3 regions of the Streptomyces coerulescens genome follow, and region 3 is predicted to be linked to each of the others. Evidence: riboswitches for the same ligand, from Rfam matches in the RefSeq annotation. Region 3 holds a riboswitch; each other region holds the start of a gene.
What was found. A riboswitch is a leader RNA that binds a small molecule or an ion and turns the genes downstream of it on or off. The one in region 3 is predicted to bind cobalamin.
Positions count from the first base shown of each region.

Region 1: another riboswitch for cobalamin. It lies ahead of ACFPQ9_RS34970 (prenyltransferase/squalene oxidase repeat-containing protein); the one in region 3 lies ahead of ACFPQ9_RS04755 (energy-coupling factor ABC transporter permease).
Region 2: another riboswitch for cobalamin. It lies ahead of ACFPQ9_RS13965 (cobalamin biosynthesis protein); the one in region 3 lies ahead of ACFPQ9_RS04755 (energy-coupling factor ABC transporter permease).

Region 1 covers NZ_JBHSKM010000035.1:23,647-33,625, forward strand. Annotated here, with positions in the region: gene ACFPQ9_RS34955 (ABC transporter ATP-binding protein) at 1-1,089, opposite strand, end outside; gene ACFPQ9_RS34960 (energy-coupling factor transporter transmembrane component T) at 1,086-2,285, opposite strand; gene ACFPQ9_RS34965 (SCO2322 family protein) at 2,278-2,943, opposite strand; gene ACFPQ9_RS34970 (prenyltransferase/squalene oxidase repeat-containing protein) at 2,940-4,154, opposite strand; adenosylcobalamin-variant (AdoCbl-variant) riboswitch at 4,279-4,373, opposite strand; gene ACFPQ9_RS34975 (phosphotransferase) at 4,474-5,139, shown strand; gene fxsT (FxSxx-COOH system tetratricopeptide repeat protein) at 5,262-9,269, opposite strand; gene ACFPQ9_RS34985 (TIR-like protein FxsC) at 9,262-9,979, opposite strand, start outside.
Region 2 covers NZ_JBHSKM010000007.1:454,846-464,824, reverse strand. Annotated here, with positions in the region: gene ACFPQ9_RS13980 (hypothetical protein) at 33-254, shown strand; gene ACFPQ9_RS13975 (nSTAND1 domain-containing NTPase) at 294-4,595, opposite strand; gene ACFPQ9_RS13970 (CU044_2847 family protein) at 4,564-4,920, opposite strand; cobalamin riboswitch at 5,116-5,261, shown strand; gene ACFPQ9_RS13965 (cobalamin biosynthesis protein) at 5,361-6,302, shown strand; gene ACFPQ9_RS13960 (cobyric acid synthase) at 6,299-7,810, shown strand; gene cobN (cobaltochelatase subunit CobN) at 7,807-9,979, shown strand, end outside.
Region 3 covers NZ_JBHSKM010000002.1:724,683-734,661, reverse strand. Annotated here, with positions in the region: gene ACFPQ9_RS04780 (universal stress protein) at 1-210, opposite strand, end outside; gene ACFPQ9_RS04775 (APC family permease) at 212-1,708, opposite strand; gene ACFPQ9_RS04770 (ATP-binding cassette domain-containing protein) at 1,821-2,684, opposite strand; gene cbiQ (cobalt ECF transporter T component CbiQ) at 2,744-3,493, opposite strand; gene ACFPQ9_RS04760 (energy-coupling factor ABC transporter substrate-binding protein) at 3,497-3,847, opposite strand; gene ACFPQ9_RS04755 (energy-coupling factor ABC transporter permease) at 3,844-4,545, opposite strand; cobalamin riboswitch at 4,576-4,761, opposite strand; gene ACFPQ9_RS04750 (M55 family metallopeptidase) at 4,862-5,695, shown strand; gene ACFPQ9_RS04745 (M20/M25/M40 family metallo-hydrolase) at 5,688-6,992, shown strand; gene ACFPQ9_RS04740 (prolyl oligopeptidase family serine peptidase) at 6,998-8,962, shown strand; gene ACFPQ9_RS04735 (S66 peptidase family protein) at 8,959-9,894, shown strand.

The DNA of each region.
Region 1 (9,979 bases), on a different contig from region 3:
GCCGGCGCCGTTGCGGCCCATGAGAGCGACGGTCTCTCCGAGGGGCAGGCGGAGGTTGATGTGACGGAGGGCTCGGATGTGGTCGCGGGTTACGGAGAGGGCTTGTACCTCGGCGGCGTGGGGAGATGTCGGGGTGGTGGGGGTCTCTTTGCGGCGGAACCAGCGGTGGGGGGTGGCGCCGGAGGGGGTGGGGGATTCGGGTTGTCGGCGGCTGCGGGTCTGTTGTGGCTGGTCGCGCAGTTCCCCGCGCCCCTCTGGGGCGATGGAGGTGCGGTTCTCAAGCTGTTGGCGTAGGTCGGTCGCTCTTCTGCGGGCGTCTCGGACCGTCAGGGGCAGTGGGGTCCAGCCCGCCAGGCGGCCCAGGGCCACCACCGGGGGGTACACCGGGGAGACGGCCATGATGTCCGCGGGGGTCCCGAGGATCGGGGCCGTGCCGGGGGAGGACAGGAGAGCGATCCGGTCGGCGTACTGGACCACGCGTTCCAGACGGTGTTCGGCCATCAGGACCGTCGTGCCGAGGTCGTGGACCAGGCGCTGGAGTACGGCGAGGACCTCTTCCGCGGCGGCCGGGTCCAGGGCCGACGTCGGCTCGTCCAGGACCAGGACGCTCGGGTGCGGGGTGAGGACCGAGCCGATCGCCACGCGCTGCTGCTGACCGCCGGAGAGGGTGGCGATGGAGCGGTCACGCAGGTCGGCGAGGCCGAGCAGGTCGAGGGTCTCCTCGACGCGGCGTCGCATCACGTCAGGGGGCAGGCCCAACGACTCCATGCCGTAGGCGAGCTCGTCCTCGACCGTGTCCGTGACGAAGTGGGACAGGGGATCCTGGCCCACCGTGCCCACCACATCGGCCAGTTCACGCGGCTTGTGCGTACGGGTGTCCCGGCCGGCCACCGTGACACGGCCGCGCAGGGTGCCACCGGTGAAGTGCGGCACGAGCCCGCTCACCGCGCCGAGCACGGTGGACTTGCCGACCCCGGACGGGCCGGCGATCAGCACCAGTTCGCCCTCCGGAACCTCGAAGTCCACGCCCTGGACGGTGGGTTCGGCGGCACCGTCGTACGTCACGGAGACGCTCTCGAAGCGGATCACGACGGCTCCTTCGGGGCGGTGGGGTGACGGGGCGCGGGGCTGATGAAGGAAGGGAGGAGGCCGAGGAGGACTGCTGCCGCGGGCCACAGGGGGAGGGTGGGGGCGGTCAGGGGGATCACGCCGGGGGACAGGGCTTCCGGGGTGCGGTCGGCGGCCAGGGTCAGCAGCGCGGCGACCGCCGCGCCGGAACCGGCGACCAGCCAGGCGCGGGCGTCCCAGCGGTCCGGGCGGTAACACGTGCGCGGGGAACGCCGGCCGCCCAGGCGTAGGCCCGCCAGAGCGGCGGCGAGTCCGGCGAGGAGGACCGGGAGACCGTAGGTGCCGCCCTCGGCGGTGAGGAGGCCGTACGTTCCGGCGCAGACACCGAGTAGTCCGCCGAGGGTGAGCGCGGTGGTCGTACGGCGGACGCGGCGCGGAACCTCGGCGGTACGGCCGTAGCCGCGCGCGTCCATCGCGGCGGCGAGGGCGACCGACCGCTCCAACGCGCCCTCCAGGACCGGGAGCGCCACCTGGACAAGGCCCCGCACACCGCTGTCGGGCCGGCCGCGCAGCCGGCGTGCGGCCCGCAGGCGCTGGACGTCGGCGATGAGGTTGGGCGCGTAGGTGAGGGCCACGACCACCGCCACGCCGATCTCGTAGAGGGCGCCGGGGAGGGACTTGAGCAGCCGGGTCGGGTTGGCGAGGGAGTTCGCCGCGCCCACGCAGATGAGGAGCGTCGCCAGGCGCAGCCCGTCGTAGAGGGCGACGAGGACCGTCTCGACCGTGACCTTGCCGCCCAGGCGGATCCCCTGCGCCCAGTCGGGGAGGGGGATCTCCGGGAGGGTGACGATCACATGGGTGCCGGGGATCGGGGAGCCGAGGGCCACGGCGAAGACGAGCCGGATGAGGAGGACGGCCAGGGCGAGCTTGAAGAAGACGGAGTAGGAGCGGGCCCAGGGGGCGTTCGGGCGGCAGGTCGCCACGACGTAGGCGGAGGTCGCGATGAGGAGGGCGAGGAGAAGGGGGTTGGTGGTGCGGGTGGCGGCGGTGCCGAGGGCGAGGGCCCAGAGCCACCAGGCGCCCGGGTGCAGGGGGGAGCGGTGGGTCGGGCGGAGGGGGGAGCGGTGGGTCGGGCGGAGGGTGGCGGCGGGCGGTGCCTGCCGGGCAGCCTCCCCCCGCGTCTCCGCGCCCACGGGAAGCTCGGCTCGGCTAGGCATTCCCGCGCCGCCGTGCCTGCCAGACCGCCGCCGCCCCCAGCATCACCACCACGGCGATGCCCGCGACCAGGCCCAGAGAGAGCCCGCCGTCCGGGTCGTCCTCGGCCGCGGTGGCCGTCCGCCCGGCCGCAGTCGGTTTCCCGGTCTCCCCGCCACCGCCCGACACCTGCTCGCCGCAGCCCTTCTGCGGATACCCGGTGATCGCACACAGCAGGGCGTTGGTGTCGTAACGCAGGGGCTTGGCGACGGCCGCCAGGGCCTCCGCCGTCGTCGCGTCCGGAGCGACCCGGGCGCACGCCGTCCGGCGGGCCGGGGGCGTCTCGCCGGACGGGGCGTCGGCCGCCGTACCGAAGTCGATGACCAGGGCCACCCGCTTGGTGCCGTCCTCGGCGGGCGTCCTGGCGCAGATCACCGCGAACTCGGCCGCGCCCCTGGGCTGTGTCGCGTCCTTGGAGTCCTCGCTCACCGCGAACCGGAAGCCCTGGACGTCGCCGTCGGACGGACGGGCGAGGGAGGGGCCCTGGGTGGCGTAGATCCAGTTGCCGTCCTGGCGTTCCCAGAAGGACCAGTAGCGATAGCCGGCCGCATGGGCGCCCTGGGCCGCGCCGGTCAGCAGGACCAGCGCGGCCAGGAGCGGCGCGAGCATGCGACGGATCACGCTTGCGGGCCCTTCTTGCGGCCGCTCAGCAGGAAGCCGATGCCGATGCCGACGACGAGGAAGATGCCGACGTACCACCAGACACCGAAGGGACTGTCGTCCTTGGTCTTCTCCTCGTTCGTGGCCTTGGTCGCGGCCTGAGGTGCGGGACCGGTGGCGTTGAGCTGCTCGACCAGGTCGGCGCCGCCGAAGTCGCGGGGGTCGGTGCCGGTGGCGTGGGCGGCGAGGATCAGCTGGGCGTAGGCCGCCGGGCCGCTCTGCTCGGCCCACTTCGCGGAGTTCCGCTCCAGCCAGCGCAGCGGCTTGGCGGCGGCGTCGGCGCCGGAGAACGCGGCCAGCGCGACGACCGCGTCGGCGGTGTTGCCGTAGTCGGGCTGGTCCTCGGCGCCGGGGAGGGCGGACGTGAGGTGGCCGTCCTTGGCGAGGGCCGCCGTGAGATGGGCGGCGCCGTTGGCGGCGGTCTGCTGCGGGGTGGGGTCGCCGGCGTCGGAGCAGGAGGCGGCCGACTGCTTGCCGGGGCCGACCACGAGGCCCTTGCCGAGGGAGCCGAGGACACCGGCCGCGGTGGCGTCGGCGTTGGCGAGCAGCTTGCCCTTCTTGTCGGGCTGGAAGGCGAAGGCGCCCGCACCGTCGCCCTTGCAGGGCAGGGCGAGCTTGCCGAGCGCGTCGTAGGCCGACCGACCGTCCTTGCGGATCCCCTCCGGCTTCTCACCGACGGCGGCGAGCGCACCGATCACCACGGACGTGGAGTTGGTGTCGCTGGCCCCGCCCGGCATGTATCCCCAGCCGCCGTCCTTGTTCTGGACGGACTTCAGCCAGGTCACGGCCTTGGAGACGGCGGCGTCGTGCCCGCCGAGCGCGACCAGCGCCTGCACGGCGGCGGCCGTGTTGTTGGTGTCGACGAGGGTCTTGGCATCGCAGTCGGCGGCGGCGTCGGCACGGTAGGGCGCGAAGGCGCCGCTCGCGCACTGCTGCCCCACCAGCCAGTCCACGGCCTTCGGGGCGGGCTTCACCCCGACGGTGTCCTGCGCGAGCAACGCGAGGGACTGCCGCCAGACGCCGTCGTAGGTGGGGTCGGTGGTGCCGTACAGCCCGGCGGGGTGGGTCGGCTTCGGCGAGGCGGAGGGGGAGGAGTCGGCGGCTATGGCCGGCGCGGCCGCGCCGATCACGACGGCGGCGGCCAGTACCGCGGCGCTGCGACGGACGTACATGATCGGCGGGTGCCCTTCCCTAAAGGGAACCGGGCAGCACAGGGGGGACCCCGGGCGGCTCGGCTCCGTATACCTCGACGGTGCCGCACTCCGGCCGACTGCCGGGGCACGTGAGCCGGTCACGCCCGTACACGGCGATCCGGCTCACCGGCCTTCGACGACGACCGGTTCACGGTTGCGGGTCAGCGCCGGATTTGCACCGGCTTTCCCGTGTACGGGGGTGATGACGACGGCGACACTCTACCCGCCCGTAACCCGGACCCTCGGGGCCGCCCGTGCGACCCGATACCTTCGGCCCGTGACGGAGGGGGCAGAGGCGATGCGGAGACCGGTGGGGCGGCTGCTCGGGGCGGGGCGGACCGCCGACGTGTACGAGATCGACGAGGCGTGGGTGCTGCGCCGGGACCGGGAGGGGTGGGGCGACGCGCTCGCCGAGGGAGCGGTGATGGCACACATCCGCGACCACGGCTATCCGGCGCCGGGAGTCCGACTCGCCGACTCCTCGCGGACCGACCTGGTGATGCAGCGGCTGTCGGGGCCGACGATGCTGGGGGCGCTGAGCGCCGGAACCATGGGCGCGGATGAGGCGGGCGGCATCCTGGCCCGCCTGCTGCGGCAGCTGCACGAGGTCCCCGCGCGCCGGCCCGGGAGCAGCGTCCTGCACCTCGACCTGCACCCTGACAACGTCATCCTCACCCCCGACGGCCCCTACGTCATCGACTGGAACAACACCGAGGAGGGCGATCCGGGCCTGGACTGGGGCACTTCGGCGGTGATCCTCGCCCAGGTCGCGGTCGACGACGAACCCATCGCCGAACCCGCCCGAGCCATCCTTGCGGCGCTCCTCGCCGACCCGTCCCACCTCACCCTCGACGGCCTCACGGAGGCGCTGCGACGACGGGCCGCCAACCCGACGATGTCGCTGCGGGAAGTCGAACTCCTCGGTGAAGCGGAAGAGTTGATCCGCGTCTTCATGCGTGGCTAGCGGTCGGCCCGCGAGGTGGGGCATGTCGAAGGCCGGGGTCCTCGACCGTTGCAGTGTGGGGCGACTCCGGTCGCGCTCGATCGAGTGCGACCGGCGGGCGACGGGAGGCGGGCCCCCGCGGATCAGATCGGGTGGGGATCGAACTCCCAGCCCGAGCGACTCCACTCACGCAGGGCGAGGGCCCGAGGGTGGTCGGCACCGAGCCGCGCGGTGAGCGCACCCAGTGCTTCCTCGCGAAGCCGCTCGGCGGCCTCGGTCTCTCCCAGTTCATTCAGGACCACCGCGAGGTTCGCGGCGCAGACCAGTGGAGCGGGGTGCTGATTGTCGTTGAGGACGTCGCGAAGCCGGTCCCATACCTCCTCGTACGTGGCACGGGCTCGTTCCCGCTGTCCCAGTGCGGCCTGGGCATTGGCCAGGTTCATCCGGCACATCAGAGTGAACGGATGGCCGTCGTCGAAGATCTCCGCGAAGGCCCTTGCCGCCTGCTCGGCGTGGGCGAGGGAGGAGGCCACTTCATTGGCCGCATAGAGGAGCACGGCCAGGTTCGCGTGGCAGGCCACCGTGTAGGGGTGCTTGTCATGGAAGAGCCGACGGCAGTCGTCCAGGACCTGACGAGCGAGGTCACATGCTTCGTCGCTACGGCCCTGCGCGCCCAGCATGCCTGCCAGACCCAGTTGGAGCAGCAGCCGGTTGGGGGAGGCGGAGCCTTCTTCGGACGGCAGATTGGCCAGCACCGTACGCGTCAGATCCTCGGCCTCCTGGGCCCGGCCCAACTGGAGCAGGGCGCCGGACAGTGCCCTACCGGCGTTGATGGTGGTGGGTGAGGAAGGACCGAACTCCTTGTTGGCGAGGCACTGGTCGTAGGTGCGCCGCAACCTGAGCTCGGATCCGGCGTAGTCGCCGCAGTCGAGCAGGTCGCGGGCGTAGCTGATGGTCGTTTCCCGGGTGTAGGGGTGTTCCGTGCCCAAGATCTTGTTCCGGGTTTCCATCGTCTTGCGGTCCAGTCGCAGGGCGTCCGTGTACTGCCCCAACACCCGTAGACACACGGCGAGGTTGTGGGCCGCCATGAGGCTTCGCGGATGGTCCTCGCCGAACAACTCCAGGAACTGCTCGTGGTTGAGGCGGTCGCGTTCCAGCGCCTCGCTGTAGCGGCCCAGACCGCGCAGGTCGGCCGCCACGCCGCCGGACGTCATGAGGATGTGGAGGTCGTGCAGGCTGTCCAGGGCCGCTTCCTGGCGGTGTAGTACGTCCATGTCCAGCTCCAGGGCCTCCTGGTATCTGCCCCGGGCACGGAGGATGTTCGCGATCTGGAAGCCCATGTGCAGCACCCAGCGCTCGTCGGGCCCGCTGTGTTCGAGCCAGCCCTGATGCACGCGCGTGCTCAGGTCGTACGCCTGCTTGAGCTCGCCGCGGCGGCGCAGCTGGCGCACTCGGTCCACGATCAGCTTGCGGATGCCGTAGTCGGGCGACGCCAGGGCCCAGGGAGTTCCCAAGTGTGGCCAGATGATGCGGTAGCGGTGCCAGGTGTGGTGGTCCTCGGGGTCGTCCTGTTCGGGACGGGCGGCCACCAGGGTGCGGAACACGACGTCCCGGGTGGCCTCCTGCTCCTCCTCCGTCATGTTCAGGCGCACCGACATCTGCACCAGGCGATGCACGCGGAGACTGCGTGACCTTCGGTCCACCTCGGCGAGCGACAGTCGGCTGAGCTCCTGGAACGCTCGCGCGATCATTTCCGTGCTGTCGAAGGCGCGTGGGCGGAACTCCCGGTCGACCGGGCCGTCATGGCCGGTCAGAGCATGCGCGATCTGCGTGCTCTGCAGCAGGTCCATGGAGATGGGCTCCGGACTGAACCAGGCGGCCAGTTTGAGCAGTTGAACCGCCGGCGGGAAGCTCTTGTTGAGTTGCCCGATGGCCACGCTCCAGGTCTTGGAGACGTCGAGGAGACGGTCGTCGGGGCTCAGGCCGGCCGTGTCGGCGGAGGGCTGGCGTTCGAGGAGCTTGACGTACTCGTGGGTCTGAAGACCGCTCTCCCTGAGTACGGCGGCCGCGTGTTCGACGGCCAGCGGAAGATCGCCGAGGGCGGAGGCCACTTCGTCGGCCTCCTCGGTGCTGCACTCGGTCAGTCGGCGCTTGAGGTGCGCCACGCTCTCCTCGCGCTCGAACACACCGACATCGACGATCTCCGCGTACCGCTCCCAGCCCTCGGAGCGCTGACTGGTGACCAGGATGTGGCCTGACTTGCTGCTCACGAGCAGATCGGACAGATCGCTCACATGCTCGACGTTGTCGAGGATCAGCAACCAGCGACTGTAGGGCCGGCCCAGACACAGCGCGTCCCTGACGGCGGTCGCCGTCGCCGTCGGGTTCTTGCACTCGGGAACGCCCAGATGGCCTGCCAGACCCGCGTATTGCTCGATCGCGAGGTTGCGCTGATCGGCCTGGATGTGCCAGATGACGTCGTAGTCGCCCTTGAATCGGTGGGCGAACTCCAAGGCCAGCATCGTCTTGCCCACCCCGCCCATGCCGCGCATGACGACTGTGCCGTTGCCGGCCCGCAGCCTCTCCCGCACGAACTCCAGCAGCTTCTCGCGGCCGGTGAAGGACGGGTTGCGGATGGGCAACGACAGCACCGCTTGCCCGGCTCCGGGGAAACGAGGACCACCGTCGCTTGCGGCAGCCGGGGTGAACGGCGGCTGTGTCGGGGCCTCCACGGCCTTCAGCAGCGCCTGCCTGGCAGCGTCCTCATCGGCACCGCAGCGAGTCAGATCCACGGCGGCGTGCTCGGAGAACGGCGGGGTCAGCCGTACGTCGTCCACCCGCACGGCCACCAGGCTGTGCCGATTGCCCAGGCCGTCGACCGTGTCGGCAGCCTCGCACACCGCGTGGGTCCCAGCGGACCTCCGGTAGGCATGGGACAGGACCGCGACGGTCCGGGTGGGCGACTCCACCGTCTGCTTCCCGGCAGTGCGCGGCGGCGCGGTGATGGCACCGTTGGAGAGCAGACGTACCTGGAATCCCACGGACTTGAGGGTGAACTCGATCCAGTCGGCCCAGGTGCGGTCCTCGGGGACGAAGCTGACATGGATGGTGGTGTTCTCCAGCGGTCTGGGCCGCTTGTACAGAGCGAGAACCCGCTTGCGCTCGGCATCGTCCAAGCGGGGGAGTGCGGTGACCTCGCCCTCGGAGATGACATCCGTCAGCCGTTCGTACGCGGCGAGCAGCGAGGTGGGGCTGCCCGGGGCGTCGCGGAACGGGGCGAGCAGTTCCTCGTAGGCGTAGAAGGGCCGGTAGGGGATCTCGACCTTGCCCCAGTACTCCTGGGCATCCAGAGCACAGTGCCGGCGCACGATGCCGGCGAACTTCGCCCGCATCTGCTCCCGCGCCGCCTCCAGCCGGTCGGCCTCGCCGTTCGCGTCCTCCACGCGCATGGGGACCGGGACGATGCGGATTCCCCGGTAGCCGTAAAGACTGTCGATCTTCTGCGCCACGGCCTGCGCGCCGTCCATGCCCTGGCTGCTCGGGGTGAAAGCGACGACCAGGACGTCCGGCAGCAGCACGGTGCACACGTCCGAGACGTCGCTCAGGCCGGTGCGGCTGTCGATCAGGACGTAGTCGTAGTTCTGGGTGAGTTCGTGCTTGAGAGCCTCGACGAAGACCGGTCCGTGCCAGGTGTGGTCCAGGAAGTGCATCCAGTCGAACTGCGAGTACGCCGACAGGTACTCCTTGTTCTGCGTGCCGGGCGAGACGTAGTCCAGCCGGCCGCCGCCCGGAAACTCCCAGTCGATCGGGATCACGCAGTGGTTGAAATGGGCCTGGGTGGCCACCCAGGCCGCTTCCGCGCTCTCCCACTCGTCCTGAGACCGGGGCTCCGGCGGCCTGCGCTGCTCCAGCACGGTCTGGTTGAAGTGCAGGAAGAGGTCGATGATGCCTTGCGCGGTCCGTAACCGGTCGCGGTCGAGGAAGGGATGCAGAAAGCGGTCGAGGCCGGGCGCGTCCAGGTCCCAGTCGACGACGAGCACCCGCTTTCCACCTGACGCGAGGATCCACGCGGTGTTGGCGAGGGACATGGTGCGGCCGGTGCCGCCCTTGTACGAGTAGAAGGTGATGATCTTCCCTCGGGCGTCAGTCACTCGTTGGCCTCCGAACCCGTGACTCGAGGTACCGCAGATAGCAACTCTTCGCCAACTCCGCGAAGAGCCAGGCGAAGGCATCGGCCTTCGGAATGCCCCGTGCGGCCGTACCGCGAGCGGTGCGGGGCATGTCGCGCAGATGCCGGTGCCGGGACAGCGTCCACTCCAGCAGCGACCGCAGCCGTGCCTCGTCGCGCCGGGTCTGTGGGTCGTCCTCGGCGAGCACTGCCATCACCGCCAGCCAGGGCCTGTTGGCCTGGACGATGTGCTGCACCTGCTCCGCGATCCTGAGATCGCCCAGTATCCACGCGTCGACCACGAGCACCGAGGGAGCGAGGGGCCTGACGGGTTCTCGCGCGGAACCGTCGTAGGTGATGCTCTCGTATGCCTTCTCGAGCGGAACCAGTTCCGGCTCGAATCCGAGATTGCGAGCGAGAGCGAAAGCCTGCTGGGTCAGCGTTCCGCGTGCCGTGCGGTAGGGCCGCCATGACTCGGTGTCAGATCCGTAGGAGGCTGCGTCACGTCCTGGCGGGAGTCGGGCGGCGGTCGGCGCGACGACCGTGATCCGCAGGGTCGGCTTCGACGGTTGTGCCGCGAACGCGTCCACCAGGCCAGGCCGATCAGTCAGTCGCTCGATGCTGACCGTTCGTGGAGGCGTGTCCTCCCACGCCCGCGTGATGCGCTGAGCCAGCCGTCCCAGGACCGCACGG
Region 2 (9,979 bases), on a different contig from region 3:
CCCCGTATCCCGGCTATCCAGAAAGTAGAAGCATGAAGATCGACTGGGCGGCTCTCGGCTCCGTCTTCGGCGTCAGCCTCGTGGTCACCGTGGCCCTGGTGGGCCTGTTCACCCTCGGCGTCGCCGGCCTGTCCCGGCAGGAGAAGGCCTCCGCCCGGGGCGGGTCGGCCGCACTGGCGGTCACCGGGGCGTATGTGTGCTTCGCGGCGTGTGCGGTGGCCGTCGGGTACGGGATCTATCTGATCGTGGCCTGACGACCTCGACGCTCTTCCCTCGGCCCTGCCGATGCCCGCCTAACGGCGACGTCGACAGGGCTGTTCCATGTCCGCGTGCGCGGGGGCGGGCAAGGACGACATGCGGAGCGCTTCCCGCACGTCCAAGGACCGGGTTCCCAGGTGTTCGCAGAGCCGGTCGGCGGTGCCGGCCTTCAGCAGCCCGAGGTCGAGGTCCAGGAATCCGGTGCCTGTGAAGCCGCGCAGCCGGTCGCCGGTGAGGCTCCAGTCGGCGGGCTGCCCGTTCAGTGTCAGCAGCGGGGTCGACCCGTCTGTCTCGCTCCACAGCTCCGGGTTCCCGGCTCCGCCGCCCTTGGGGAGGAGCACGAGACGCCCACTCGCGTCGTACGGACCGACCACTTCCGTGTCACCGGCCAGGAGACGCGGTTTCCCGCGCCCCGGTGTCCATAGCTCGACGCCTCTGGTCGTGCTCACCGCCACCACGTCGCCGTCGGAGCGGAACACCGCCTCCGAGCCCGCCGCTGTCTCGGACACGAGGCTGAAATCGATGCGCCTCTCCGACTTGGCCTGCCCCGGCTGCCAGAGCTCCGCCCGGCCGCCGGCCCGTAGGACGAACACCTCGTCGTCATGGTCGGGGCGCTCGATGGCCAGGACACACGCACGGAGGTTCAGTTTGGTTCTGCGCGGACAGTCCACGTGGGGAACCCGGGTCACCTTGCCGCTCTCGCCGTGGAGTACCGAAAGGCCGCCCTTCTCCAGGAGGAGGAAATCCCGGTCGCCGTAGCGCTGCACGTCCTCGATCACGAAGCGATGGCCTGAGGTGGACGCGTCCCCGTCTCGACGGGTGACTTCCGAGGTGTCGAGCAGTTCCCAGGCGTCCTCGCGCCAGACCAGGAGCAGGCTGCCGTCCTGGCTGAGCGTGATGTATTCCGGGAGTTCGCCGGAAGGCTTCATGGGCACGTCGCCGTGCCGTGTTCCGTGCGTGCCGTCGGACACGACCGCGTGGAGCACGTACGGGTCGGTGTCCTCCCCCACTTGACGCAAGTGCGCGGCGACGTCGGGCTCGGACGCATAGTTCGACGCCCTCAGCATGCCGGGGACGTCGTCCCACGCGGGCAGGGGCGTCGGGCGGGGCTGGAATCTGAGGAGGTCCCGGCCGTACGCGCTGAACACGACAGTTCTTCCGTCGTCCTCGACGACGCACAGGGCTTCCGTCGACATCATCCTGGGCAGCAGCAGGTGGGAGCGGTCCCCGGTGACGAGATCGTGCAACTGCACGAGACCTGTCTGGAGCTCCTCCAGCTCCGGGCGTGGGCCCTCATGGACCCTCTCGTCCTCCACCAGGTACCGACCGGAGCAGTCGGTCTCGAAGGAGTAGTCGGCAGGCCACTTGCCGCTGCTTTTCCCGCTGTCGGACGCGCCGAGCCGCAGCTGCCAGTAGTCACCGTTCGCCGTTCGCATCCCCAGCGAGCGCCCTCCCGCGCCCAGGGCAGCCGTGTACAGCTCCTCTCCGAGGCGCTCGCCCGGGCTTGTGCGGATCGCCTCATCGGAGTCCTCGTCCGACGCGGCGACCGTCACTTCGCTGGTGCCCCGGTTCCGCAGGGCGGCCTGCTTCAGGCACTCGTCCGGCTTCAGCAATCCGTCCGGAGGCTCGCCGTCGGCCTTCGGTTTTCCCGAGGTGAGGGACACGGTGCGCAGCCACTTCCCCAGATCGTCGGATCCGCAGGGAGCATCGCTCCCGTCCGGTTCGACGGCGTGCAGCAGCCGTCCGCCGTCGGGCGAGAAGTCCAGGTCCTGCGTGTCCTCGGCGGTCGGTGGGGACTCCCAGCTCCAGGTCTGTGCCGGGATGCGGTCCGGGTCCAGCGGGCCCGACAGATCCCAGATCCGCACCGTCCCGTCCGCCGACGCGGCCGCGGCCTTGCGCCCGTCGTCACTGACCGCCACCTCGTCGACCTGGCCAGGTGGATTCGGCAGTGGCACCCTTCGGGGAGCATCGCCGAGAAGGCCGATCACGGCGTACATCTGCTGGCGCCCGTGTTCCCCTTCGTGCCGTACGACCATCCGGCGGCCGTCCGCCGAGGCCGCGAGCTGCAGCACATCCCCTGGGGGAAAGACGCGGTGCACGGAGCGCAGCGAGGAGAGCTCGAAGCTCTGGCGGGTCAGCACCGCCCGTGACTCGGCGCTGCTGCTGGTCTGGTCGGCCGACAGCGCGAAGAGCGCGGCGTCGATCGGGTTACTCTCCTCACGGTCCTCCGCGTGGCCGACGAGCGTCCGGGAGGCTGTCTCCTTGTCCCGCCGGCCCTGCTCGGCGATGAGCGCGTAGAGCCCCAGGGAGAGCCCGACCGCGAGCAGCGTCAGGCAGGCGACCAGCGCCACCCCTGTCCGCCCCCGTCGGACGGACCGCCTGCGGTGCAGCCGGCTGAGGCGCACGAACTCCGCCTCCTCGGCGGACACTTCGTCCGGCCGCTGAGCCCCCCAGGCTCTGGCGGCCGCCAGCTCCTGCTGCCTCAGGAACAGGTCGGGGTGCCGTCCCCCCTCCTCCCACTCCCGCATCCGTGCGCGCAGCCTCTCCAGCCAGACGATGAAATCCCTTGAGTCATCCAGCCACTTCCGCAAGGTCGGCCACTGCCGCACCAGCGCCTCGTGGGCCAGGGCCACCGTCTCCCGGCCAGAGCTGTCGCGGGCGACGACCACGAGGCGGGTCGCGGCCAGTGCCTGGGCGGCGGTGCGGAGTTCGGGCGGGAGATGGTCGAACGCGCGGGCCACCCGGGCGTACTCCTTGCCCTTGACGGGCCGGGCGAGGCGTTCGAACAGACGGCGGGCCACGGCCTCGTCGGGGCCGCCCGGAGCCTTGCAGACCTGGGCCACCTGCTGGTCGGCATAGCGGGACAGCGCCCCGTCGACCCGGCCGATCTCCCGGTACGCGGCATGGGTGAGGCGGCCCCGCGTCCGCCGCTCCCACAGCTCGGCGAGCGCGAACTCCACCAGGGGCAGAGCGCCCGTCTCGCCGCCCGCGTCAAGGACGATCAGCTCCGCCAGACCCGGTTCGAACTCCACGCCGGGGACCGCGTCGACGGGGAGCCGCACCACCTCGTCGAGCTGGGCGGGAGTCATGGGCGCGAGCATCTGAAGGGTGCCGCTCAGTGCCTCCGCCCGGCCGTCGGTGACCAGTTCTTCCAGGGAGGCCGAGCGCAGGGTGGCCAGGATGCGCAGGCGGCGCCCGGCCGAGTGGACGGCTCGGGTCATCGGCAGCAGGACGTCCAGCAGGGCACGGGCTTCGGCGGGGCGTGCCCCGACCGTCTCCTCGAACTGGTCGAGAAGGATCACATGTCCTCGGGGTCCGGCTTCCTCCAGCAGACGGGCACCGAGCAGTACGGCCGTGCTCCTGCCGCGGGCGGTGTCCGCGGCGGCGTCCAGTTGCCCCGCCAGGTGCCGTGTCCCGGGGAACTGTCCACCGAGCGCCGCCGCCAGCGTCCGTACCGGATCGGTCTCCGGCTGGCCGACGAAGTCCGTCACGGTCAGGCCCGCCGCGCGCAGCAACGGCAGTACACCGGCCCGTACGAGTGACGACTTGCCCACCCCGGACGCACCGGCCACCGGGACGAAGGCATGGGCCAGGACCGCCGCGGCGATGCGTTCGCTGTCGTCGCGGCGGGCGAAGAAGAGGTCGGCGTCCTGTTCACGGAAGGGTTCCAGGCCTCGGAACGGACAGCACCGCAGGCCCGGTTCCAGGCCGAGCAACAGGGCGCTGGGAATGAGGTACGCGGTGCGCGCACCGGAGCCGACATCGGCGGCCACGGTCATACCGACCACACCGCCCTGTTCGATGTCCCACACGGGCGCTCCGCTGAAGCCCTGTCCGATCGCCGGGCCGTGCGGCGTCTCCTGGGCCTCCATGGAGGTCCATCCCTTGCCGACGGGCGCGCGGAGTCGGCCGCACACCCAGACGCCGTGGTCATCGGTCCGCCGTGGGAAGCCGAGCACCCGGAACGGGTGGTCCCACATGGCCGTACCACCGGCGAAGCGCACCGGGGCGGTGCCCGGGACGGGCTCCGCGAGGGACAGCAGGGCGATGTCGCCGGCCCCGTCCTCGGTGACCGCACGCCAGTGGGTGACCGTGGCCCGCATCTGGGCCGAGGGCGGCGCCATGAGCGGGAAGTCGACGGTCACGGAGGCGGCCGGCGGTGCCGGCTCAGCCACGTCCACGCCCAGCGCGTCCGCCACGACATGGGCGCAGGTGCACAGCGTCCGCTCCGCGATCAGGAAGCCGCAGCCGGTGACCCGGCCGTCATCGCCCCAGAACCGTGCGATGCTCCGCGGGAGTTCGTCGTCAGCGGGCGCCATCACGCTGCCCCGGAACATCCGGTTCGACGGTGTTCGTCCACTCCATGCTCACGGTGAAGTGGGCCTCGGTCGAGCCACGCGCCACCACGACTCCGGCCTCGGCGCTGAGGGTGATCCCGAACTCGACGGTCACCGATTCCGGCGGGGCCGGCAGTCCCCGGGCTCCGTCGACGACCGCGCCGAGGGCTGGGCGCACCCGGTTGAGGGCCTGTTGGAGTGTCTCGGCCGCTCCCGCGACCACACCGCCGCGGGAGACCCGCTGGACGCCCGCCGGCCCGTCCCCCGCCACCTCCAGCAACACGACCTGCCCACCGTCCAGCAGCATCTCGCCCACATACCCCACGGCCCGCGCCCTCCCCCTCGGCGGTGTCAGCTCCGATCCCGTATTGCAGGGCGTCGCGCACGATGCCCGCAAGGCACACGCCCGGAGTCACCTCGTGTGGGTGAGCGCGCGATGACGAAGGGGTGTGAACGGGCGCGTTCGGTCGGCGGTGTGGGGTTCTGCACACTCCCCCACCGCAGGTCAACGGCAAGTTGACGCCCCTCGGAACCCCGTGGTGGACTTCCGGGGCCAAGTACGACGGCAGAAGAGGAAGCCGGTGAGAATCCGGCGCGGTCCCGCCACTGTCACCGGGGTAGCAATCCCCGGGAGCCAGGAACTCTCGCCGCCGGTCTCGTCGAACCAGGGCGCGGACACCCTGAGTGAGGACACAACGCGATGCTCGCCTGCCGATCGACACGTAGTACCAGACCCACGTCTGACCTCACGGTCGGCTGACCCCGATGCGAGCCGATCGCGTCTTCGCGTACGGCGCCGCCGCCGGGCTCCTCGGTGATCTGCTGCTCGGCGACCCCCGCCGCGGGCATCCGGTCGCCGCGTTCGGACGGGCCGCGGCCGCCGTGGAACGAGTGTTGTGGCGCGACGACCGCGCACGCGGCGCTCTGCACACCGCCGTGTGCGCCGGTGGCGCCGTGGCCCTGGGTGCCGTCGCCGCCCGTGTCGTCCGTACCTCTCCGGCCGCCTCACTCGCGCTGACCGGCGCCGCCACCTGGGCGGTCGTCGGGGGCACTTCGCTCGCCCGGGAGGCCCGTGCCGTCGGGCGGGCCCTGGAGGCAGGCGACGTCGAGGGGGCGCGGGCGCGGCTGCCGCATCTGTGCGGCCGGGATCCGCAGGCGCTGGACGCGGACGGGGTCGCACGGGCGGTCGTCGAGTCCGTCGCCGAGAACACTTCCGACGCGGTCGTGGGGGCCCTCGTGTGGGGGGCCGTCGGCGGGGTGCCCGGACTGCTCGGCTTCCGAGCCGTGAACACGCTCGACGCCATGGTCGGGCACAGGTCGCCCAAGTATCTGCGCTACGGCTGGGCTTCGGCCCGGCTCGACGACGTGGCCGGCTGGCCCGGGGCGCGCCTGACGGCCGTACTCGCCACCCTCGCCGGAGACGACCCCCGGGGTGCGGTGCGGGCCTGGCGTGCCGATGCCGCCGCACACCCGAGCCCCAACGCCGGGCCCGTCGAGGCCTCGTTCGCGGGAGCCCTCGGGGTGCGGCTGGGCGGGACCCTCTCCTACGGCGGCCGGGTCGAGCACCGGCCCGTACTGAACGGGAACGGACGGGCCGTGGGCGTCCACGACGTCGAACGGGCCGTACGGCTGTCCAAGCGCGTCAGTTGGCTTGCGCTCGGCGTATGCGTCGCCGCGCGCCGTATCGCGAAGGGACGTACCTCATGACGGGCGGTGGCCTTCTTGTCGCCGGCACCACCTCCGACGCCGGCAAGAGCGTCGTGACCGCCGGGATCTGCCGGTGGCTGGTGCGGCAGGGGGTGAAGGTCGCGCCGTTCAAGGCGCAGAACATGTCCCTGAACTCGTTCGTGACGCGCGAGGGCGCCGAGATCGGGCGGGCGCAGGCCATGCAGGCCCAGGCGTGCCGCGTCGAGCCGACCGCGCTGATGAACCCCGTGCTGCTCAAGCCGGGCGGGGAGCAGAGCAGTCAGGTCGTGCTGCTGGGCAGGCCGGTGGGTGAGCTGAGTGCGCGCGGGTACCACGGCGGGCGGCAGCAGCAGTTGCTCGGGACGGTGCTGGAGTGTCTCGCCGAGTTGCGGGGCACGTATGACGCGGTGATCTGTGAGGGGGCCGGCTCTCCGGCCGAGATCAATCTGCGGCGGACCGACATCGTCAACATGGGCATCGCCCGCAATGCCGGGCTGCCGGTGCTCGTCGTCGGCGACATCGACCGCGGCGGTGTCTTCGCCTCCTTCTTCGGGACCGTCGCCCTGCTCTCGCCCGAGGACCAGGAACTGATCGCAGGGTTCCTCGTCAACAAGTTCCGGGGGGATGTCAGCCTCCTGGAGCCGGGGCTCGACATGCTGCACGGGCTCACCGGACGACAGACGTACGGCGTCCTGCCGTTCCGGCACGGGCTCGGCATCGACGAGGAGGACGGGCTGCGGGTCTCCCTCCGGGGGACCGTGCGGGAGTCGAACGTCGCGCCGTCCGTGGGTGAGGACGTGCTGCGGGTTGCCGTCTGTGCCATCCCTCTCATGTCCAACTTCACGGACGTGGACGCGCTGGCCGCCGAACCGGGCGTCGTGGTGCGGTTCGTGGACCGGCCGGAGGAACTCGCCGACGCCGACCTCGTCGTCGTTCCGGGGACCCGGGGGACCGTGAAGGCCCTGGAGTGGCTGCGTGAGCGGGGACTTGCGGACGCCCTGGTCCGCAGGGCCGCCGAACAGCGGCCCGTCCTCGGCATCTGCGGTGGCTTCCAGGTCCTCGGCGAGCACATCGAGGACGAGGTCGAGAGCCGGCGCGGGCATGTGGACGCGCTCGGAGTGCTGCCCGTGCGGGTGCGGTTCGCCCGCGAGAAGACCCTGACCCGGCCGGTCGGAGAAGCCCTGGGCGAGCACGTCGAGGGGTATGAGATCCATCACGGGGTCGCCGACATACGCGAAGGGGAACCCTTCCTGGACGGCATCCGGGTCGGCCAGACCTGGGGCACCCACTGGCACGGCTCGCTGGAGTCGGACGGCTTCCGGCGGGCGTTCCTGCGCGAGGTGGCCGCCGCCGCGGGCCGCCGTTTCGTGCCGGCCCCCGACACCTCGTTCGCCGCGCTGCGCGAGGAGCAGCTCGACCGGCTCGGCGACCTCATCGAACAGCACGCGGACACGGACGCGCTGTGGCGGCTCATCGAGTCGGGCGCGCCGCAAGGACTGCCTTTCATTCCACCGGGAGCGCCCGCATGAGCACAGTGTTGTTGTTGTCGACCGCCGACACGGATCTGCTGGCGGCGCGTGCCGCCTCCGGTGCCGACTACCGGATCGGCAACCCGACGCGCGTGGACGTCGAGACCGAGCTGCCCGCGCTGCTCGACGGCGCGGACCTCGCCGTCGTCCGGCTGCTGGGCGGCAAGCGGGCCTGGGAGGACGGGCTCGCCAAGCTGAAGGCGTCGGGTGTGCCGACCGTGCTGCTGGGCGGCGAGGCCGTGCCGGACGCGGAGCTGATGGCGGAGTCGTCGGTCCCGGCCGGTGTGGTCGCCGAGGCACTGAAGTACCTGGTCGAGGGCGGGCCCGCCAACCTCACCGAGCTCGCCCGCTTCCTCTCCGACACCGTGCTGCTGACGGGCGAGGGGTTCGTCGAGCCGCAGAAGATGCCGGAGTACGGCGTCCACGGCAGCCGGCCCCTGGAGAGCGGCCGTCCGACCGTCGGCGTGCTCTTCTACCGGGCCCATGAGCTCAGCGGCAACACCGCCTTCGTGGACACCCTGTGCGACGCCATCGAGGCACAGGGCGCCAACGCCCTTCCCGTGTACTGCGGTTCGCTGCGCGGCGCAGATCCGGAGCTGTACGAGATCCTCGGCCGGGCCGACGCACTCGTCGCCACCGTCCTCGCCGCCGGCGGCAGCAACGCCTCGCAGGCGTCGGCGGGCGGCGACGAGGAGGCGTGGGACATCGGCAGGCTGGCCGAGCTGAACGTCCCCGTGCTGCAGGGGCTGTGCCTGACCTCGTCCAAGAGCGCCTGGGACGAGTCCGACGCCGCCCTGACCCCCATGGACGCGGCGATGCAGGTCGCGATCCCGGAGTTCGACGGCCGCCTCATCACCGTCCCGTTCTCCTTCAAGGAGCAGGGCCCGGACGACGTTCCGGTGTACGTCGCCGACCCGGAGCGGTCCGGACGCGTCGCTGGGATCGCCGTACGGCACGCGCGACTGAGGCACAAGCCGAACGCCGAGAAGAAGCTGGCGCTCGTCTTCACCGCGTACCCGACCAAGCACTCGCGCGTCGGCAACGCGGTCGGCCTGGACACGCCAGCCTCCGCCGTGCGGGTGCTGGACGCGCTCAAGCAGGCCGGGTACGGCGTGACCGAATACCCCGACAACGGCGACGAGTTGATCCACCGGCTCATCGAGGCCGGCGGGCACGACGTCGAGTGGCTGACCGAGGACCAGCTGGCGTCGGCGCCCGCGCGCGTGCCGCTCGCCGACTATCAGGCGTGGTTCGACAAGCTCGACCCGGAACTGCGGGACGCCATGACCGAGGCGTGGGGCGAGCCCCCGGGCTCGCTGTACGTCGACGGGGACGACATCGTGCTGGCCTCCCTCCAGTTCGGGAACGTCGTCGTGATGATCCAGCCGCCGCGCGGCTTCGGCGAGAACCCGATCGCGATCTACCACGATCCGGACATGCCGCCGTCGCACCACTACATGGCGGCCTACCGCTGGCTGGAGAACAGCTTCGGCGCCGATGCCGTCGTGCACATGGGCAAGCACGGCACGATGGAGTGGCTGCCGGGCAAGGGCCTCGGGCTCAGCGGCGGCTGCGCCCCGGACGCGGTCCTCGGGGACCTGCCGCTGATCTACCCGTTCATCGTCAACGACCCCGGCGAGGGCACCCAGGCCAAGCGCCGCGGTCACGCCACCGTCGTCGACCACCTCGTGCCGCCGATGGCGCGCGCCGACACCTACGGCGATCTGGCCAAGCTGGAGCAGCTCCTCGACGAGTACGCGCTCGTCTCGGACCTCGACCCGACGAAGGCACCGGCGGTCAGGGCCCAGATCTGGACGCTGGTCAAGGCGGCCGAGCTCCACCACGACCTGCATGTGGACGAGCAGCCGGACGACGGCGACTTCGACGAGTTCGTCATGCACATCGACGGCTATCTGTGCGAGATCAAGGACGTGCAGATCCGGGACGGGCTGCACATCCTGGGCGGCGGCCCGGTCGGTGAGCCGCGCGTGAATCTCGTCCTCGCCGTGCTGCGCGCCTCGCAGGTGTGGGGCGGACAGGCCAATGCCCTCCCCGGGCTCCGGGCTTCGCTGGCCGAGCACTTCGGGCTCGGCGAAAAGGAGTTGCTCGCCGAGCCGGGTGCGCCGGTGAAGGTGCCGGTCGAGCTGAGCGACCTGGTCGAGGGTCCGT
Region 3 (9,979 bases):
GTCGGCCACCTGCACGGCGTGCGAGAGCGCGGTGCGCCCGGCCTCGTGGACGGCGTCGCGGTGGGCGGTGTACTCCTCGCCGAGGGTGCCGGGCGGCGCCGCGCCGTAGACCAGCACCAGCGGCTCGTCGAACGCGGCCGACACCTCCACGGCGACGTGCAGCGCGCGCACCGCGCCCGGGGACTCGTCGTATCCGAGAACGACCGTCATCTCAGGGCTCCTTGTGACCGGGCACGAGGTCGGGGTCGGCCACCTCCGGACGCTCGGACCAGAAGACGGGGGACACGAAACGCCACACGACCATGAGGACCACCCCTGCGAGGGTGATGCCGATGCCGATGACCAGGGGCGGGCCGAGACCGAACCAGGAGACGCCGCTGTAGGAGTTCGCGGGGTCGGCCATGTCGCCGATCGACTCGACCAGCAGCCAGCCCAGCAGCCCGGCGCCGACCACCGGGCCGAGGCCGATGAGCAGGAAGTTGTGCAGGCTCTCGGTGAGATGGCGGCGGTAGTAGACCGCGCAGGCCAAGCCCGTGAGCGCGTAGTAGAACGCGATCAGCAGCGACAGCGCGGTGAGCGAGTCGAACAGGGCGTTCTCGCTGATCTGGCGCACCACCAGGTACCAGGCGATGGCGATGGCGGCCACCCACCACGTGGACACGTCGGGGGTGCGGAACCGGCTGTGGATGTGCCCGAAGTGCGCGGGCAGCGCGTGTCTGCGGGCCATGGACAGCGCGGTGCGCGAGGCGGGGATGATCGTCGTCTGCGTGGACGCGATCCCGGAGGTCGAGACCGCCAGCAGCACGACCCAGTCCCACGCCCCCATCGCCTCGTCGGCGAGGAGCGCGAAGATGAACTCCTCCTCCTCGGCGTTCTCGGCCAGGAACGCCGGTCCGGCGTAGGCCACCACCGCGTAGGCGACCGACACATAGGTCACCAGCAGGATGACCGTCGACCACACGGCCGCCTTGCCGGGAGCGGTGGCGGAGTTCTCGACCTCCTCGGTGAGGTTCACCGCCGACTCCCAGCCCCAGTAGATGAACACCCCCAGCAGCAGACCCGCCGTCAGCGGGGCGCCGCCGGCTCCGAAGGGATCCAGCCAGCTGAACGCCGGATCGACGGAGTCGAGCGAACTGGTGTCGGCGTAGACCCGGTAGATCGCCACCACGGCGAACGCGAGCAGACAGGCGACCTGCGCGAGGATGAGCACGTTCTGCACCCTGGCCGACACCTCCGTGCCGATCACACACACGGCTGTCATGACGAGGATGACCAGCACTGTGAGCGTCTGGCGCACCCACTCGTTCTCGACCCAGCTGTCGAGGCCGAACGCGAGCAGCGCGAACGTCACCGCGACGTCCGCCAGCGAGCCGACCACCAGGACCCCGGTCATCGTGATGGCCCAGCCGCCGATCCAGCCCGCCCACGGGCCCATCGCCCGGGTGACCCACGAGAAGGTCGTCCCGCAGTCCTGGTCCACCCGGTTGAGGTAGTAGAACGCCGACGCGATCAGCAGCATCGGGACGAACGAGGCCAGCATGACGCCGGGGGCGTAGACACCCACGAGGGCCACGACCGGGCCGATGACCGCGGCCAGCGAGTACGCGGGTGAGGTGGCGTTGAGCCCGATGACGAGGGCGTCGACGAACCCGATCGCATTGGCCTTCAGCCCTTCGGGCGGGCGGGTGTCCTCCGTGGCGTCGGCCATGCTGCCTCACTTCGGTCGTGCGTGACCTCATGAAACAGGCAACCGTGGGGTCCGCCGGGCGTTTGGTGTCCGGTCGCGGGATGTATCACCCGTGTGCCCAACGCGGGGAACCTCAGCCGTCGGCGGGAATCGTCGGGGTGGCGGGCACCGCCAGGGCCGCCAGCTCGTCCGCGTCGCGCGGACCCGGTGCCGAGTCCTCCAGCAGACCGTGCGCGCGCAGCAGTCGGGCCGCCGCGATGCCCCAGGGCAGCCGCAGCCCGGCCGCCCGCAGGAGATCCGTGCGGGCCAGCATCGTGTCCGCGGGCCCGGTGCGGACGCCGGACGGGGTCAGCAGCGCCGCGTCGTCGGCCCAGCGCAGCGCGAGGTCCACGTCGTGGGTGGCCATGACGACGGTGGTGCCGCCCGCGCGCAGCCCGCCGAGGGTGGTGAGCAGCCGCTCCTGCCCATCCGGGTCGAGCCCTGCGGTCGGCTCGTCCAGGATCAGCACACGCGGCCGCATCGCGACGGCCCCCGCGATGGCCGTGCGCTTGCGCTGCCCGTACGACAGCAGATGCGTGGGCCGGTCGGCCAGCCGGGTGATGTCGAGGGCGGCCAGCGCCTCGTCGACCCGTGCCCGCACCTCGGCGTCGGGCAGGCCGAGGTTGAGGGGGCCGAAGGAGACGTCCTGGGCGACCGAGGCGGCGAACAGCTGGTCGTCGGGGTCCTGGACCACGAGCTGCACGGTCGTGCGCAGCCGGGTCAGCCCTTTGCGGTCGTACGTGACCGGCGTCCCCTCGACCGTCAACCGGCCCTCGTGCGGCCTGAGTCCACCGCTCAGCAGCCGCATCAGCGTGGTCTTGCCGCTGCCGTTGCGGCCCAGCAGCGCCAGCGCCCGCCCCTCACGGACGTCGAAGTCGAGGCCGCTGAGCACGACGGGGCCGTCCTCGTAGGCGTAGGCGGCGCCCCGCAGGGCGACGAGGGCGCTGGGCTCGCTCATGGCAGGGCCTTCTCCGGTGCGGGGGTGGGAGTGGTAGGCGTCGGAGGCGGTGGGCTCGCTCATGGCAGGGCCCTTTCCAGTACGAGGGTGAGGGCGGCCAGCGCTGCGAGCAGGGCGCAACTCGCGGTCGTGAAACGGACGGAGACCTTCGCCTCGGGCACCAGGACGCGCAGGGTGCCGTCGTAGCCGCGCCCGGCGAGCCCGGCCTGGAGCCGGGTGGCCCGGTCGAAGGACCGCACGAACGCGGTCGCGCCGAGCCCGGCCAGCGAACGCCAGGTCGCGGCGCGGGTGGTGTGCCCGAGCCGGGCGGCCTGCGCGTCCCGCACCCGGCGCACCGAGTCGAGCAGCAGGAAGCTCATGCGGTACGTCACCAGCGCGACGTCCACGACGGGCGCGGGCACCCCGGCCTTCACCAGCCGGGGCAGCAGGTCCGACATCGGCGTGGTGAACGCGAACAGCAGCACCCCGAGCGAGGCCGCCGAGGTGCGCAGCAGCAGTTCACCGGCGCGCAGCGGCCCGTCGGCGGCGAGGGACACGAAGCCCTGCCCGCCGCCGACCTGGACCAGCAGCGTGGCCGCGCCCGTCACACAGAAGCCGAGCGGCACGCGATACGCCCGCCACAGCCGCCGTCCGGGCACACCCGCCGGGCCCAGCAGCACGGTGACGGCGGTGACCAGGACCAACGCGGCCCCCGGCCAGGGCGGCAGGGAGATCGCGAGCACGGTGAGACCGAGCCCGAGCACGGCCTTGTCCACGGGATGACGGCGGCGCCAGCGACTGCTGTGCGCCGCCGCGTCGATCGGCAGCACCCGTCAGACCTTGTCCGCCTTCGGCTCCCCGCCGGCCCGCTCCCGTTCCAGCGCCCGCTGCTCGCCCTGCCTGCGGCCCCGGTGCAGCCCGAAGTAGTAGGCGAGGACACCGGCGCCGAGCGCGGCCTGGAGGGAGAACAGCGCCGACTCGATCTCACCGGACGGCGGCTCGTACAGCGGTGAGAACCACGGCTCGTAGTCCGGCTCGATCTCGGTGATCGCGGTCTCCGCCTCGCCGTCGGCACCCGTGAACGGCTCCTCCTTGTGGTCGCCGAGGCCCAGGGCCAGCGGCAGCACGGCGAGCGCGGCCACCACGAGCAGCAGCAGGACGTTGATCTTCGTGTTCCTGCTCATCGGGCCACCGCCTCGGTCTCGCTCGCGGACTGCTTCGTGGTGAGGAGCACGCCCAGCCGGGTCAGTTCGCCCTTGCTGGACTGCACCAGCAGCCGCATCACGAGCACCGTCAGCAGGCCCTCGCTCACCGCCAGCGGGATCTGGGTGACGGCGAAGATGGAGCCGAACTTGCCGAGCGCGCCCAGGAATCCGCTGCCCGGGTCGGGGAACGCGAGCGCCAGCTGCACGCTGGTCACGCAGTAGGTGGACAGGTCGGCGACGAACGCGCCGAAGAAGACGGCGACCATCAGCGGCACGTCATAGCGCCGCAGCAGTCTGTAGATCGCGTAGCCCGCCCAGGGCCCGACGATCGCCATCGAGAAGACGTTGGCGCCGAGCGTGGTCAGACCGCCGTGCGCGAGCAGCAGCGCCTGGAAGAGCAGGGTGATGGTGCCCAGGACCGCCATGATCGGCGGCCGGAACAGGATGGCGCCCAGACCCGTGCCGGTGGGATGCGAACAGCTGCCGGTCACCGACGGCAGCTTCAGCGCGGACAGGACGAAGGTGAACGCTCCGGAAGCGCCGAGCAGCAGTGTGCTCTCGGGATGCTCCCTGACCTCACGGGTGAGTGACCGTACTCCGTGTACGACGAACGGCGCGGACGCGGCGCCCCAGGCGACCGCGTGCGCCGGGGGCAGAAAACCCTCGGCTATGTGCATGGCTCAGCAGACCCTCTCCAGCACCTCGTGGATGGTTGACGTGCCTTGGCCGGTCTCCTGGCTGACGGGTACCACCGCCCGTGCTCCGCCTTCCCGGGTCGCAAGGACCCAGTGGCTTGCCCGCGAGGGCCGGAGCCGGACTTCCCGATTCACAGTGGCGAGGGCCGCACCGGCATCACACCGGATTTCCCGTTCACCAAGGCGTGGTGACAGTAGTGCCCGCGACGGGTGGCTGACAAGCACGCCCCAAAGGTGTGAAAGTGGCGTTCGTCCGCTTCGTGGCGGCTTCCCTCCCGGGCGCGTAACGTGATCGGGCATGAAGATCCTCATCAGCGCCGACATGGAGGGCGCCACCGGTGTGACCTGGCCGGGCGACGTGCTTCCCGGCACTCCGCAGTGGGAGCGGTGCCGGAAGATGTTCACCTCGGACGTCGACGCCGCCGTGCTGGGTTTCTTCGACGGCGGAGCCGACGCCGTCGTCATCAATGAGGCGCACTGGTCCATGCGCAATCTGCTGCTCGAACGGCTCGACGAGCGCGCACAGATGCTCACCGGCCGGCACAAGGCGCTGTCCATGGTCGAGGGCGTGCAGCACGGTGACATCGACGGCATCGCCTTCGTCGGCTACCACACGGGCGCCGGCATGGAGGGTGTCTTCGCGCACACCTACCTCGCGAACCAGATCACCGGCGTGTGGCTGAACGACGTGCGGGCCAGCGAGGGCCTGCTGAACGCGCACGTCGTCGCCGAGTACGGCGTACCGGTGGTGCTCGTCACCGGCGACGATCTGGCCTGCGAGGACGCGCTCGGCTATGCGCCCGAGGCGCTGAAGGTCGCGGTCAAGGACCATGTCTCGCGGTACGCCGCCGTGTGCCGTACGCCGGCCAGGACCGCCGCCGACATCCGCGCGGCGGCCAAGGAAGCGGCGGGGCTGGCGGTCCGTCACCCACCGGTCGACGGCGGCCCGTTCACCGTCGCGGTCGAGTTCGACGCCGAGCATCTGGCGATGGCCGTCACCGTCGTTCCCGGCGTCGAACGTATCGGCGAGCGCAAGGTGGCGTACACCAGCGAGCGAATGTACGAGGGAATCCGTACCTTCAAGGCGGTCACCACGATCGCCTCGGCCTCGGTGGAGGAGCAGTATGGCTGACGGGCAGGCACTGGACGAAGTCGTCACGTTCACCTCCGACCTCATCCGTATCGACACGACCAACCGCGGCGGCGGCGACTGCAGGGAGCGCCCCGCCGCCGAGTACGCCGCCGCGCGACTGACCGAGGCGGGCCTGGACCCCGTCCTGCTGGAGCGCACCGAAGGCCGGACGAACGTCGTCGCCCGTATCGAGGGCACCGACCCGTCGGCGGACGCGTTGCTGGTGCACGGTCACCTGGACGTGGTGCCCGCGCAGGCCGACGAGTGGAGCGTGGACCCGTTCTCGGGGGAGATCCGCGACGGCGTCGTGTGGGGTCGGGGCGCGGTCGACATGAAGAACATGGACGCGATGATCCTGGCCGTCGCGCGGTCCTGGGCCCGTGAGGGCGTACGGCCCCGCCGGGACGTCGTGATCGCGTTCACCGCCGACGAGGAGGCCAGTGCCGAGGACGGCTCCGGCTTTCTCGCCGACCGGCACGCCGGGCTGTTCGAGGGCTGCACCGAGGGGATCAGCGAGTCCGGTGCCTTCACCGTCCACGACGGCAGCGGGCGGCAGATCTACCCGCTCGCCGCGGGCGAGCGCGGCACCGGCTGGGTCAGGCTCACCGCCCGCGGGCGGGCCGCGCACGGCTCACGGCCCAACCGGGAGAACGCGGTCACCCGTCTCGCCGCGGCCGTCACCCGCATCGGCGCCCACGAGTGGCCGATCCGGCTCACCCCCACGGTCCGCGCCGCGCTCACCGAACTCGCCGCGCTGTACGGCCTCGACGCCGACCTCGACGACGTTGACGGTCTGCTCCACAAGCTCGGCCCGGCGGCCAAGCTGGTGGAGGCCACCGTCCGCAACAGTGCCAACCCGACCATGCTGAACGCCGGTTACAAGGTCAACGTCATCCCCGGGGAAGCCGTGGCTTACGTCGACGGCCGCTATCTACCGGGCTACGAGGACGAGTTCCGTGACACCCTTGACCAGCTCACCGGACCTGACGTGAACTGGGAGTTCCACCATCACGAGGTGGCCCTCCAGTCGCCCGTGGACTCGCCGACGTACGCCCGGATGCGCGCGGCCGTAGAGGAGTTCGCACCCGAGGGGCACGTCGTGCCGTACTGCATGCCCGGCGGTACCGACGCCAAGCAGTTCTCCCGGCTCGGCATCACCGGCTACGGCTTCTTACCGCTGAAGCTGCCGGAGGGCTACGACTACGGGGCCATGTTCCACGGCGTCGACGAGCGGGTGCCCATCGAGGCACTGCACTTCGGCGTCCGCGTGCTCGACCGTTTTCTGCGTACGGCCTAGGGGAGTTGGGGGAGACAGTGCGGACGCTGGCGTACGGTTCCTGGCCCTCGCCCATCGACGCGGCCGTCGCCGCGGCGCACGAGGGGCGGCCCGACTTCGTGGGCTTCGTGGGGGAGGAGGCGTGGTGGACCGAGGCCCGGCCCGCCGAGGGCGGCCGGCGCACGCTGGTGCGGCGCCGGGCCGACGGCGGCGAGGAGTCGGTGCTGCCCGCCCCCTGGAACGTACGCAGCCGAGTCATCGAGTACGGCGGGCAGCCGTGGGCCGGCGCGGTCGCGGACGGGCGGCCGCTCGTCGTCTTCGTCAACTTCGCCGACCAGCGGCTCTACCGCTACGAGGAGGGCGACGAGCCGCGTCCGCTCACCCCCGTGTCCGGTGTGGGCGGCGGACTGCGCTGGGTGGAGCCGCAGCTGCGGCTCGACCTCGGTGAGGTGTGGTGCGTGCTGGAGGAGTTCACCGGATCCGGCTCCACCGAGGTGCGGCGCGTTCTGGCCGCCGTCCCGCTGGACGGTTCGGCGGCCGGGGACCGCGGCGCCGTACGCGAACTGACCGACGACAGACGCCGGTTCGTCACCGGGGCGCGGATCTCGCCCGACGGGCGGCGGGCGGCATGGCTCACCTGGGACCATCCGCGGATGCCCTGGGACGGCACGGAACTGCTGGTCGCCGATGTCACGGCGGACGGCACCCTCGGCAGCGCGCGGACCGTCGCCGGCGGACCGCGGGAGTCGATCGCCCAGGTGGACTGGTCGGCGGACGGGCGGTTGCTGTACTCGAGCGACCGCAGCGGCTGGTGGAACCTCTACCGCGACGGCGTACCGCTGTGCCCGCGCGAGGAGGAGTTCGGCGGCCCGCTGTGGCAGCTCGGCCTGCGCTGGTTCGCGCCGCTGGCGAGCGGGCTGGTCGCGGTCGTGCACGGCCGTGGGGCGACCGCGCTCGGGGTGCTCGACCCGGAGACCGGCGAGATCGTCGACGCGGCCGGCCCCTGGACCGAATTCGCGCCCACGCTCGCGGCGCACGGCGAGCGGGTCGTCGCCGTCGGCGCCAGCCCGCGCAGCGCCTACGAGGTGACCGAGCTGGACGCCAGTACCGGTCGCACCCGGGTGATCGGGGCCGCGCACGACGACGCCGTGGACCCCGCCCACTACCCCGAGCCGCAGATCCGCACCTTCACCGGCCCGGGCGGACAGGACATCCACGCGCACATCTACCCGCCCCACAACCCCGGCTGCGTCGCCCCCGACGACACCCCGCCGCCGTACGTCGTCTGGGCGCACGGCGGCCCCACCTCGCGGGCGCCCCTCGTGCTGGACCTGGCCATCGCCTACTTCACCTCCCGCGGCATCGGTGTCGCCGAGGTCGACTACGGCGGCTCCAGCGGCTACGGCAGGGAGTACCGCGACCGGTTGCGCGAGCAGTGGGGCGTGGTCGACGTCGAGGACTGCGCGGCCGTCGCGCTCGCCCTCGCCGACGAGGGCACCGCCGACCGGGAGCGGCTCGCCGTCCGGGGCGGCAGCGCGGGGGGCTGGACCACCGCGGCCGCGCTCACGACGACCGACGTCTTCGCCTGCGGCACGATCCTCTACCCGATCCTCGACCTGGCAGGCTGGGGCACCGGCGAGACCCATGACTTCGAGTCCCAGTACCTGGAGTCCCTGGTCGGACCGCTCGCCGAGGTGCCGGCACGGTACCTGGAGCGCTCGCCCGCCGAGCACGCCGAGCACCTCACGGTGCCGTTCCTGCTGCTGCAGGGCCTGGACGACGTGATCTGCCCGCCCGCCCAGTGCGAGCGGTTCCTCGCCCGGATGGAGGGACGCCGAGTGCCGCACGCCTATATCGCCTTCGAGGGGGAGGGCCATGGATTCCGCCGGGCGGAGACGATGGTCCGCGTCCTGGAGTCGGAACTCTCCTTGTACGCACAGGTCTTCGGGCTGAACCCGCCCGGAATCCCGAAGCTGGAGCTCGCCAAGTGACAGAGCCCGTACGGCCGCTCGTGCGACCGGCCCGACTCGCCGCCGGCGCCCGCGTGGCAGTCGTCGCCCCCAGCGGGCCCGTGCCCGAGGAGCGGTTGGAGGCCGGACTCGACATTCTGCGCGGCTGGGACCTCGACCCGCTGGTGGCACCCCATGTGCTCGGCCGGCACGGCACGTTCGGCTACCTCGCGGGGACGGACGCCGACCGGGCCGCCGATCTCCAGGGCGCCTGGTGCGATCCGTCCGTCGACGCCGTGCTGTGCGCCCGGGGCGGCTACGGCGTGCAGCGGATCGTCGACCTGCTCGACTGGGACGCGATGGCCCAGGCCGGACCGAAGGTGTTCGTCGGCTTCAGCGACATCACCGTGCTGCACGAGGCCTTCGCCGGGCGCCTCGGCCTGACGACACTCCACGGGCCGATGGCGGCCGGCGCCGACTTCATCAAGAACACCCGGGCCCAGGAGCATCTGAGGGCCACGCTCTTCGACCCGGAGTCCGTGCGCACGATCGCCTCCACCGGCTCCGCGCTGGTGCCGGGCCGGGCGCGCGGTGTGACGCTCGGCGGCTGCCTCTGCCTGCTCGCCGCCGAGGCGGGCACCCCGCACGCCCGCACCTCCGCGCGCGGCGGTCTGCTGTGCCTGGAGGACGTGGGCGAGGAGACGTACCGCCTCGACCGCTATCTCACCCAGTTGCTGCGCGCCGGTCTGTTCGAGGGCGTGCGCGGGGTGCTGCTCGGGTCGTGGCAGGAGTGCGAGCCGTACGAGCGGGTGCGTGCGCTGCTCCTGGACCGACTGGGTGGCCTCGGTGTGCCCGTTGTGGAGGAGTTCGGGTTCGGGCACTGTGAAGGGGCGCTGACCATTCCGTTCGGGGTGAGCGCCGAACTCGACGCCGACGCGGGGACGTTGACGCTCGATGAGCCCGCACTGCGCTGAACCCGATTCACTGAATATCCGTCAAGAAACCTCCGTCACGGCGATTGACCTCGCCTGACACGTGTCACACCATGACAACCGGCCA